3 linked regions of the Rhodopseudomonas sp. BAL398 genome follow. The protein of the gene in region 3 binds, or shares a complex with, the protein of the main gene of each other region. Links are inferred from orthologs where the notes say so. Each region holds a gene or a part of one and is shown on either strand. Other genes may lie near its edges.

Region 1 (3,488 bases), 3.1 Mb from region 3 along the record:
GGTGCCAAATGCGAAACGCGGATCATGGGCATGGCGGCGGGCGTAGCGATAGGCCAGCGCCGCGACGCCGATGGCGGCGGCGTGGGTCGACATGTGCCAGCCATCAGCCAGCAGCGCCATCGAGCTGAACAGCGTGCCGCCGGCGATTTCCGCGACCATCATGGCGAGGGTCAACCACACCACCAGCCAGGTCCGCCGTTCGTTGCGGGCGTGCGCGCGGCCCAGAAAGACGTGGTCGTGGGTCCAGCCCTCAAGCGATTCGGAATGCATCAAGCTGTCCTTGGTTCAGATCGAGGAGCGGGAATCCGGCCTCAATGGCGGGTTCCCATCAATTGAGCCCTAGTTGCGACGCAATATTGGAACAACTATCTTCCTTGCTTCAAATCGCGAGGAGACGACATGCGTCCGTCATGCCAGATTTCGGGTTTTCGTGCCACCGCCCTGACGCTGGGCCTCGCCATCGCGGCCGCTGCCGTGCCGCTGCATGACGCGGCCCATGCCGGCGCCAATGTCGGCTTCCTCGCCCATCAGGCACTGTACGATTTGAGCCTGCTGAAATCCCGCGGCAACGCCTCGATCGGCAGCGTGCGCGGTCGCATCCTGTATAATTTTTCGGGAAGTTCCTGCGTCGGCTACAGTTCGGATTTCCGCCAGGTGTCCGAGCTGGAAAGCGGCGAGGGCAAGGAGACGCTGAGCGATCTGCGCTCGACCAGCTGGGAAGACGGCGCCGGCAACAGCTACCGGTTCAAGATCGAGACCAAAATGAACGACGCCGAGGCCAGCCAGGTCGACGGCATCGCCGAGCGCAGCGGCGATCACATCACCGTCAAGCTGAAGCAGCCGGTGGCCAAGACCTTCACGCTCGACGGCGATATCGTGTTTCCGACCGAGCAGATCCACCGCATCATCGCCGCCGCGCGCGCCGGCAAATCGTTGCTGGAGCTGGCGGTCTATGACGGTTCCGACAATGGCGAGAAGGTCTACAACACGCTGACGGTGATCGGCCAGCCGATCCCGGGCGACCGGGCGGCAGCGACGCCGGACGCATCGACCACCGCCGACGCGATGAAGTCGCTGACGCGCTGGCCGGTGACGGTGAGCTATTACGACCGCAGCGCCAAGGCCAATGCGGGCGAGCAGACGCCGGTCTATGCGATGTCGTTCGAACTCTACGAGAACGGCGTGTCGCGATCGCTGGTGCTCGACTACAATGATTTTGTGATCGCCGGCGCGATGGGAAAATTCGACGTCAAGGACACCGCGCCCTGCAAGTGAGCTTGGAAGTGATCACCGTGTCCCGGACGCGGTGCAGCGCGTAGCGCCGCTCCGCAGAGTGCCGCAGCATCGGCGTAGCGTGTTTAATCTCACTGCCGCGGCTTGTCGGGGCCCTCATAGGCGATGCCCCTGATCACCGCGGCGTCGCCGAATTTTTTGCGCAGATCGTCGATGGCGCGTTCGGCGCTGGCGGAGCGGCGATCGATCATGTCGGTGTCGCCGGCCTGTGAACCGGGGGCGAGCGCGCTGACGCCGGTGCCGATCAGCCGGAACGCGGTGCCGTCGATTTCCTTGGCCAGCATGTCGCGCGAGATCGAAAAGATTTTCGCCGCGAGCTGGGTCGGCGCGTGGATACTCTGCGAGCGGGTGCGCTGGCGAAATTCCGCGGTCTTCAGTTTCAGCGTCACGGTGGCGCCGGCGAGGTCGCCGCTTTTGAGCCGCGACGACACCTTCTCGGACAGCCGCCATAGGATCTTCTCCAGCGTGGCGAAGTCGCGGATGTCGGTGTCGAAGGTGGTCTCGTTGGAGATGCTCTTGGCGCCGCGATCGGGCACCACCTTGCGGTCGTCGATGCCGCGCGCCAGCCGCCACAGCCGCTGGCCCTCGGCGCCGAACAGTCGCATCAGGTCGATCGGGTCGGCACGTTGCAGATCGCCGATCTTGCGGAAGCCGCGCGGCGCCAGCCGCTCGGCGGTCGCAGGTCCAACGCCGAAGATGAAGCCGACCGGCCGCTCGGCCAGCATCGCGCATGCGTCGATCTGATCGAGCACGGCGAAGCCACGCGGCTTGTCGAGGTCGGAGGCGATCTTGGCGAGAAACTTGTTGCAGGACAGCCCGACCGACACGGTGATGCCGATGTCGCGCTCAACCTGGCGGGCGAACCGCGCCAGCACCTTGGCGGGGATCATGCCGTGCAGCCGCTCGGTGCCGGCCAGATCGAGAAAGGCCTCGTCGATCGACAAGGGTTCGACCAGCGGCGTCAGCGCCTGCATCGCCTGGCGGACCTCGCGGCCGACCCGGACATATTTGGCCATGTCGGGGCGCACCACCGCGGCCTGCGGACACAGCGCTAGCGCCTTGAACATCGGCATTGCCGAGCGCACCCCATAGGTCCGCGCGATGTAGCAGGCGGCCGAGACCACGCCGCGCCGGCCGCCGCCGATGATCACGGGACGATCGGCGATGTCGGGATTATCGCGCTTCTCCACCGTGGCGTAGAACGCGTCGCAATCGATATGGGCCAGCGTCAGCGCCGCGAGCGCGGCATGGTGGACCAGGCGCGGGGAGCCGCAGACGGTGCAACGCCGCGCCGCCCCGCCGAGATCGGCAAGGCAGTCGCGGCAGAAGCAGTCCGGTCCGTTCGGCCCGCGGGCGTCGCTGGTCACCGCACGCCGCTCTCCGGAGGCAGCTCTTCGAGCGCCTGCCGGGCCGCCGCGATCGTGGTCGGATCGAGCTCGGACGCCGCGGCAAACGCCTTCACGGTGGCGTCATCACGCATCACGAAATCCAGCACGCTGGCGAGGAACTGCGGATCCGCCGCCGCCGAGCGCAGCGTCTCGGGGCCGAGCCCGGTCTCGGCGAGAAAAAGGCCCAGCCGTTCGGGATCGCCGGCAACGAAGGACAGCGCCTGGACGGCCACGATTTCAGCTACTTGCCTGGCGTTGTGAGAACGCTTTGTCATCGCCAATGTTTGCCTTTCCGTAACTTATAGTCTCTATTTTGATGCATCATGCCCGAGTCACTGCGGCGTGGCGAACTGTATCGCTGGTCGCGGTGCTGGGCATTGTTGTTTGGACTATATTGGGGATTGGAGGGCGGGATGGCAAAAACCGTCCTGATCGTGGAAGACAACGAGCTCAACATGAAACTGTTTCGCGACTTGCTGGAAGCCCATGGCTACCAGACGTCGGGAACCAGCAATGGCTATGAGGCGCTCGATCTTGTCCGCAAATTGCGCCCCGATCTGATCTTGATGGATATCCAGCTGCCGCAGGTCTCCGGCCTCGAGGTCACCCGCTGGATCAAGGACGATCCCGAGCTGCGCATGATTCCCGTGGTGGCGGTGACGGCGTTCGCGATGAAGGGCGACGAGGAACGGATTCGCGAAGGCGGCTGCGAGGCTTACTTGTCGAAGCCGATCTCGGTCGGCAAGTTCATCGAAACGGTGCGCCGTTTCATCGGCTAGGAGAGCTTCGATGTCTGCACGGATCCTG
Region 2 (3,391 bases), 120 kb from region 3 along the record:
CTGTTCCAATCGATCACGGCAAGGCGCGCGGCGCGCCGGCTCGGCGCCAGCGGGGCGGCGAAACGGCGCAGCTTCGGGGCGCGCTTTACCACACCAAAGGTCGTCGCCGCCACGCTTGCATTCCGGCGCTTTTCGATCCAAATAAGGGCCGGGAGATTGGCGGTGGACGAGCCACTCGCCAACCGGGTCAGGTCCGGAAGGAAGCAGCCCTAACGAGGTCCGGATCGGGTCGCTCGTCAGTCTCCTACTTTGCTTTGAGCGTCCGTGACGCTCTCGACGGTCGGCCATGGCAATCTCGCGCCCGAACCGGCCCCGGCTCTGTCGGGCGAGTTCCTAAGGGGGCCCGCCGATCGGCCAAGCGTCGCCTGCAATAGTCGCGTGAACACTCGCCTGACACGCCCGAGCAATTCCGCAATCCGGCTTCGAAAGACATGCAATTGCGGACCGATCGATGACCGAGGCTGGCACACCCGCAATTCCGTCGACCGCTGCGGCCGATCCCGATTCGTCGGGGTTCGACACCGGCGCGGCCGCGGCCGGCAAGCCCTATCGGGTGCTGGCGCGCAAATATCGTCCCAATAGCTTCGACGATCTGATCGGCCAGGAGGCGATGGTGCGCACCGTCTCCAACGGCTTCGAGACCGGGCGGATCCCGCAGGCCTGGATTCTGACCGGCGTGCGCGGCGTCGGCAAGACCACCACCGCGCGCATCCTGGCCCGCGCTCTGAATTATCAATTGCCCGACGGCTCGATCAAGGGGCCGACCATCCACATGCCGGTGCCGGGCATTCATTGCCAGGCGATCATGGAAAGCCGGCACATGGACGTGCTGGAGATGGACGCCGCCTCCCACACCGGCGTCGACGACGTCCGCCAGATCAATGACAGCGTGCGCTATGCGCCGGCCAGCGCCCGCTACAAGGTCTACATCATCGACGAAGTCCACATGCTGTCGACGGCGGCGTTCAACGCCTTCCTGAAGACGCTGGAGGAACCGCCCGAGCACGCCAAATTCGTGTTCGCCACCACAGAGATCCGCAAGGTGCCGGTGACGGTGCTGTCGCGTTGCCAGCGTTTCGATCTGCGCCGGGTCGAGGCCGACGTGCTGATGGCGCATCTGGCCAATATCGCCGCCAAGGAAAATGTCGAGGTCGAGCCGGAGGCGCTCGGCATCGTGGCGCGTGCCGCCGAGGGCTCGGTGCGCGATTCGCTGTCGCTGTTCGACCAGGCGATCGCCCATGCGGCCGGCACCGTGCGCGCCGACGCGGTGCGGCAGATGCTGGGGCTGGCCGATCGGACCCGGGTGATCCATCTGTTCGACGCGCTGGCGCAGGGCGACATCGCCGCAGCCTTCCAGGAATTCCGCGAGCAATACGACACCGGCGCCGACCCGATCGTGATTCTCAGCGACCTCGCCGAATTCGTCAATTTCGTCACCAGGGTCAAGATCGTCCCCGCCACCGCCGAGAATGTCGCCTTCGGCGAAACCGAACGGCTGCGCGCGCGCGATTTCGCCGGCAAGATGTCGATGCGGGTGCTGTCGCGGATGTGGCAGATGCTGCTCAAGGGCATTACCGAGGTGCAGGGCGCCACCCGCCCGGCCGCCGCCGCCGAAATGGTGCTGGTGCGGATCGCCTATGTGGCCGATCTGCCGACGCCCGACGAGGCGATCCGGATGATCGAGCAGGGCGGCGGCGGAGCTTCGGCATCCGCGTCGTCGGCGGCGTCGAGCAGCGCAGGCACGCGCGGCAGTTCGTCCTCGACGTCCGCGGTGTCGACGATGCCATCATCTCCGCGCGGCATGCCGATGGCGCGCGGCAGCGCCGAAGCGGCGCAACGTCCGCAACACAGTGCGCCGGCGGCCGAGCCGCAAGCCGCCGCGCTGACCATCACGACGTTTCCCGAACTGGTGGCGCTGGCGGCGGAGAAGCGCGACCTGATGACCCGCGCCGCGCTGGAAGCCGACGTTCGCCTGGTCCGGATCGAGGACGGCCGGCTCGAACTGGCGATGGAGCGCAGCGCCTCGCGCACTTTGATCAACGACCTGTCGCGCAAGCTGGAACAATGGACCGGGCGGCGCTGGACCGTGATCGTGTCCAACGAGGCCGGGCAGCCGACGCTGCGCGCGCAGAACGAACAGCAGAAGAACGAACGCGAGCGCGTCGCGGAATCCGATCCGCGGGTGCAGGAAGTGCTGGCCCGCTTCCCCGGCGCCAAGGTGCTGGAAGTGCGCCGGCTTGCCCCCGAGCCGCCGGAATCCGATGTCAGTGCTGACGACGCCGCCGAATCATTCGACAACGACGACTAGAGTCTGGTCCATTGACATGGCATCGCATGCACCGCGCGCACTGCTTCACCTCTCCCATTGGGAGAGGTCGGATTGCGAAGCAATCCGGGTGAGGGGTTGCGGCTTCACGATAGACCGTAACCCCTCACCCCAACCCTCTCCCCATGGGAGAGGGGGCGCGCTTCCGGTGTTGCAACGCTTCAATTTAATCTATCAGGCTCTAGAACGATCAACGACATCTCTCCAAGAAGGAATCGATCATGGCTGATTTTCTCGGCATGATGAAGCAGGCGGCGCAGCTGCAATCGAAAATGAAGGCGATGCAGGAAGAGCTCGATTTGATCGAGGTCGAAGGCCTGTCCGGCGGCGGTCTGGTCAGCGTGCGGATGACCGCCAAGATGGAAGTCAAGGCGATCAAGATCGACCCGTCGCTGATGAACGCCGACGAGCGCGGCGTGCTTGAGGATCTGCTGGTCGCGGCGCTGAGCGACGCCCACCGCAAGGCGGAAGCCGCGATGCAGGAGAAGATGCAGGCGCTGACCGGCGGATTGTCGCTGCCGCCGGGGATGGGCCTCGGCTAAATGGCCATTGCGGTTGCCGGCCCTGAGATCGAACGCCTGATCCAGCTTCTGGCGCGGCTCCCCGGACTGGGGCCGCGCTCGGCGCGGCGCGCGGCGCTGCATCTGATCAAGAAGCGCGAGGCCTTGATGGCGCCGCTGGCGGCCGCGCTGCAGGTCGCGATCGAGCGGATTCAGGTCTGCAATATCTGCGGCAATATCGACACGCAAAATCCCTGCACGGTGTGCACCGATCCCAGGCGCGATCGCTCGATCATCGTGGTGGTCGCCGACGTCGCCGATCTGTGGGCGCTGGAACGCGCATCCGCCACAAACGGCCAGTATCACGTGCTCGGCGCCACGCTGTCGCCGCTCGATGGCGTCGGCCCACAGGATCTGACCATCGACGCGCTGGTGGCGCGCGCCCATGCCAGCGAGGTCACCGAAATCATCCTGGCGCTCAACGCCACGGTCGATGGCCAGACCACGGCGCATTACATCACCGACCTGTTGCAGGAGGCCGGCGTGAAGATAACGCGGCTGGCGC
Region 3 (3,833 bases):
CTGCTCGCCGGTGGAGGCGTCGCGCGCCGGCATCGCCTTCGGCGCGTAGATCACCTGTAGGTCGGTCAGATGCGGCCCGTCCAGCGTGCGGCCGGCGGCGGCGTCGCGGCCGCGATTGTCGCGCAGGATCTGGCGATAGCGATCTTCCATCGCGGTCGCGGGCTGATCGATCAGCGCGCTCTCCATCCAGCCGTCGAGCATGAGCCGGGCTGAGGGGAACGCCGAGGCCGCGCCGCGCGCATCCAGCGCGGCCGCAAGCCGGATCGCGGTCTGGCCGCGCATCGCCGCCACCGCCACCGCCAGCTCCGCGGTTTCGCGCTCGATGGCGTCGAGCCAATGGCCGTCGGCGTGGCGCGCCTCCAGCAGCCGGTTACGCGAGCGCAGGCTGCGGTCGAGCGCCGAGACGCGCGAGGAATGCTGGCTGTCGATCGCCAGCACCAGCCGATCGAAAAACCGCCTCCGTTCCGACGCCGCGCCCATGAACAGCCCGTCCATCGCCGGCGTCAGCCAGACCATGCGGAGATGATCGCCGAACGCCGCAGCGGAGCCGACATTCTCGCGATCGATCCGGCAACGCCGCGCGGAAGCCGTGTCGGGCAGCGGCGGATCGATCCCGGTGCCGAGCGTGGCAAGGCCGAGCGCGCCCTCGATCTCGGCCGCAACCGCCCAGGAGCCATCGCCCTGATTGTCGGCCACGTCGTCCAGCGTGGCGCGCCGCAGCCCGCGCCCCGGCGACAGAAACGAAATCGCCTCGATGCAATTGGTCTTGCCGGCGCCGTTCGGCCCGACCAGCACGACGATGTCGCCACGTGTGGTCAGGCTCGCCGCACGATAATTGCGGAAATGCGTCAGGCTCAGGCGATGGATGCGGGAGGCGGTCATGAGGGCGCGCTGCAAATCAGGGAACGTCATTGCCGGGCTTGACCCGGCAATCCATCGTCCGCGTCAGCGGACAATCTCGTCATAGAGATCGCGCCAATCCGGATTGGCGGCAATGATGAGATCGATTTTCCACTCTCGCGACCAATGCTTGATGTTCTTCTCGCGCTGGAGTGCGGCGGCGATGGTGTCGTGCGCCTCGAAATACACCAGCATCTTGATCCCGTATCGTTTGGTGAAACTCTCGGCGAGCCCCTCGCGATGCTCGTAGATGCGGCGCACCAGATCGTTGGTGACACCTACGTACAGGGTGCCGCCCGGTTTGCTGGCAAGAATATAGACCCAATAGCTCATCGCGAAGAAGATGGATTGCCGGGTCAAGCCCGGCAATGACGGCCGGTGGTGGTCGCCCGGTCAAGCCGGGCGATGACACATATCGATTGCAGGGCTACACCCGCATCGGCATCAGCACGTAGAGCGCGCCCTTGGCGTCCTTGTCCTGCACCAGCGTCGGCGAACCGGGGTCGGCGAGTTTCAGCACCGCGACTTCGCCCTCGATCTGGGCGGCGATGTCGAGCAGATAGCGCGAGTTGAAGCCGATATCGAGCGCGTCGGAGGCGTATTCGACCTCGAGTTCCTCGGTGGCGCTGCCGGAATCCGGATTGGTCACCGACAGGATCAGCTTGCCGGCGGAGAGCGCCAGTTTCACGGCGCGGCCGCGTTCGCTCGAAATCGTCGAGACGCGGTCGACCGCGGCCTCGAAATCCTTCTTGTCGACGATCAGTTCCTTGTCGTTGTTCTGCGGAATCACCCGGCCGTAATCCGGGAAGGTGCCGTCGATCAGTTTCGAGGTCAGCACCACGTCGCCGATGGTGAAGCGGATCTTGCCGGCAGACAGCTCGATTCCGACCTCGGCCTCGGCGTCCTCGATCAGTCGCTGGACTTCGCCGACGGTCTTGCGCGGCACGATCACGCCGGGCATGCCGATGGCGCCCGCCGGCAGCGCCAGATCGATCTGGGCAAGGCGGTGGCCGTCGGTGGCGACCGCGCGCAGCGTCGCGGCCTTGGCACTGCCGGCGCTGTGCAGATAGATGCCGTTGAGATAATAGCGGGTCTCTTCGGTGGAGATCGCGAATTGAGTGCGGTCGATCAGCCGCTTCACATCGGCCGCGGCCAGCGCGAAGGAATGCGTCATCTCGCCGGCGGCGAGGTCCGGGAAATCGTTTTCCGGCAGGGTCTGCAGCGTGAAGCGCGAGCGCCCGGCGCGGATCGCCAGGACCGAACGGTCACCGTCGGCTTCCAGCACGATCTGCGATCCGTCCGGCAGCTTGCGGACGATGTCGTAGAACATATGAGCGGGAACCGTGGTCGAGCCCGCGGTCGCGACTTCGGCGGGCAGCGTCTCGGTCACTTCAAGGTCGAGGTCGGTGGCCTTCAGCGACAGCCGGGCATTCTCGGCGCGCACCAGGACGTTGCCGAGGATCGGTATGGTGTTGCGACGTTCGACCACGCGATGCACGTGGCCCAACGATTTCAAGAGTTGCGCGCGTTCGACGGTAACCTTCATTGCAAAACCCGCCTGATCCAAATCCACATCGTGTGATGAAGATGCCCGGCGGCCGGAAGCGGCGCCGCAGCGATTGAGGCCCTACGGATTCGTTCAAACCCGCGGGGGTTCGCAAAGTGGCGTGGATGACGGGCCGACGCAAGTGCGGCGCGCCGGCCGGGAGCGAATTTCCCCGCATTTCAGGGGCATGGCCGCTCTGGAGGGCGCATCCGGCAGGGTTTTCTGGCGATATTGCGGGACTGTCCCGACAGGACTGTCCCGGCAGAATGTCCGGCCGGACGGCTCCGGCAGACTATTCCTGGAGCTGCCGCTTGAGCAGTTCGACCTCGTCGGACAAAGCGGCGTCCTTGGCCACCAGCCCTTCGATCTTGCGAACCGCATGCAGGACCGTGGTGTGATCGCGGCCACCGAAACGGCGGCCGATTTCCGGCAGCGAGCGCAGCGTCAGCGTCTTGGCCAGATACATCGCGACCTGACGCGGTCGGACCACATTGGCGGTGCGGCGCGACGACAGCAGGTCGGAGCGGCTGACATTGTACTGCCGGGCCACGATGCGCTGAATATCCTCGATCTTGATCCGTTTCGGCTCCTGCGGCCGGATCAGGTCGCGCACTTCGCGCTCGGCCATTTCCAGCGTCACCGGCTGGGCGTTGAGCTTGCTGTGCGCCAGCAGCCGGTTGATCGCGCCCTCGAGGTCGCGGCCATTATGGGTGATGGTGCGGGCCAGATAATCCAGCACCGGCGCCGGCACGTCGAAGGTGGCGTGATGCGCACGCGCCGCCAGCACGCGCGATTTCAAAATTCCAAGGCGCAATTCTTCGCCGAGCGAGCCCATCTCGACGACCAGGCCGCCGGCCAGCCGCGAGCGCACCCGCTCGTCGAGGCTCTCGAGGTCCGATGGCGGCCGATCGGCGGCGATCACCACCTGGCGACCGGCGTCGATCAGCGCATTCAGCGTGTGGCAGAATTCGGCCTGGGTGGTCTTGCCCTGCAGGAATTGCAGATCGTCGATCACCAGCACGTCGATGCCACGCAGCGCTTCCTTGAAGGCCAGCGCCGTCTGCGTCTTCAGCGCGGCGACGAAGCCGTACATGAACTTCTCGGCGGTCAGATACAGCACCTTGCGTTCGGTGCCGGAATTGCCGGCCCAGGTCACCGCCTGCAGCAGATGGGTTTTGCCGAGGCCGACGCCGGCATGGATGTAGAGCGGGTTGAACATCACCGGATCGCCGCGACGGCCCTCGGCGACCTGCCGGGCCGCTGCATGGGCCAGCGTGTTGGAGCGGCCGAGCACGAAGCTGCCGAAGGTCAGTCGCGGGTCGAGCGGCGAGCCGCCCAGCGCGTCGTGCGTGGCCGATACCGGCGCGATCGCGGTGGCGCGCACTTC

Evidence for each region.
Region 1: the proteins of dnaN (region 3) and RBJ75_RS07505 are in contact, whole or in part, in a solved structure (PDB 1OK7), measured with the Escherichia coli proteins. The link is inferred for Rhodopseudomonas sp. BAL398 from one-to-one orthologs.
Region 2: the proteins of dnaN (region 3) and RBJ75_RS22540 are in contact, whole or in part, in a cryo-EM structure (PDB 8GIZ), measured with the Escherichia coli proteins. The link is inferred for Rhodopseudomonas sp. BAL398 from one-to-one orthologs.

What each region holds. Positions count from the first base shown.
Region 1 is NZ_CP133111.1:1,564,762-1,568,249, reverse strand. Bases 513-3,488 are described here. They hold RBJ75_RS07505 (DNA polymerase IV), read right to left. Parts: upstream 2,661-3,488; coding sequence 1,365-2,660; downstream 513-1,364. Other genes in these bases: RBJ75_RS07490 (PleD family two-component system response regulator), read left to right, coding at 3,471-3,488; RBJ75_RS07495 (response regulator), read left to right, coding at 3,095-3,460; RBJ75_RS07500 (DUF3572 domain-containing protein), read right to left, coding at 2,657-2,956; RBJ75_RS07510 (cell envelope integrity EipB family protein), read left to right, coding at 513-1,275. In the rest of the region: CDF family Co(II)/Ni(II) efflux transporter DmeF, read right to left, coding at 1-270; more of RBJ75_RS07510, read left to right, coding at 400-512. UniProt on the Escherichia coli protein: Poorly processive, error-prone DNA polymerase involved in translesion repair and untargeted mutagenesis. Copies undamaged DNA at stalled replication forks, which arise in vivo from mismatched or misaligned primer ends.
Region 2 is NZ_CP133111.1:4,786,888-4,790,278, forward strand. The notes cover bases 1-2,879. They hold RBJ75_RS22540 (DNA polymerase III subunit gamma/tau), read left to right. Parts: upstream 1-451; coding sequence 452-2,308; downstream 2,309-2,879. Other genes in these bases: RBJ75_RS22545 (YbaB/EbfC family nucleoid-associated protein), read left to right, coding at 2,548-2,868; recR (recombination mediator RecR), read left to right, coding at 2,869-2,879. Outside these bases: more of recR, read left to right, coding at 2,880-3,391. UniProt on the Escherichia coli protein: Part of the beta sliding clamp loading complex, which hydrolyzes ATP to load the beta clamp onto primed DNA to form the DNA replication pre-initiation complex.
Region 3 is NZ_CP133111.1:4,669,708-4,673,540, forward strand. What follows is about bases 388-3,195. They hold dnaN (DNA polymerase III subunit beta), read right to left. Parts: upstream 2,447-3,195; coding sequence 1,328-2,446; downstream 388-1,327. Other genes in these bases: recF (DNA replication/repair protein RecF), read right to left, coding at 388-882; RBJ75_RS22015 (GIY-YIG nuclease family protein), read right to left, coding at 946-1,233; dnaA (chromosomal replication initiator protein DnaA), read right to left, coding at 2,739-3,195. Also shown: more of recF, read right to left, coding at 1-387; more of dnaA, read right to left, coding at 3,196-3,833. UniProt on the Escherichia coli protein: Confers DNA tethering and processivity to DNA polymerases and other proteins. Acts as a clamp, forming a ring around DNA (a reaction catalyzed by the clamp-loading complex) which diffuses in an ATP-independent manner freely and bidirectionally along dsDNA.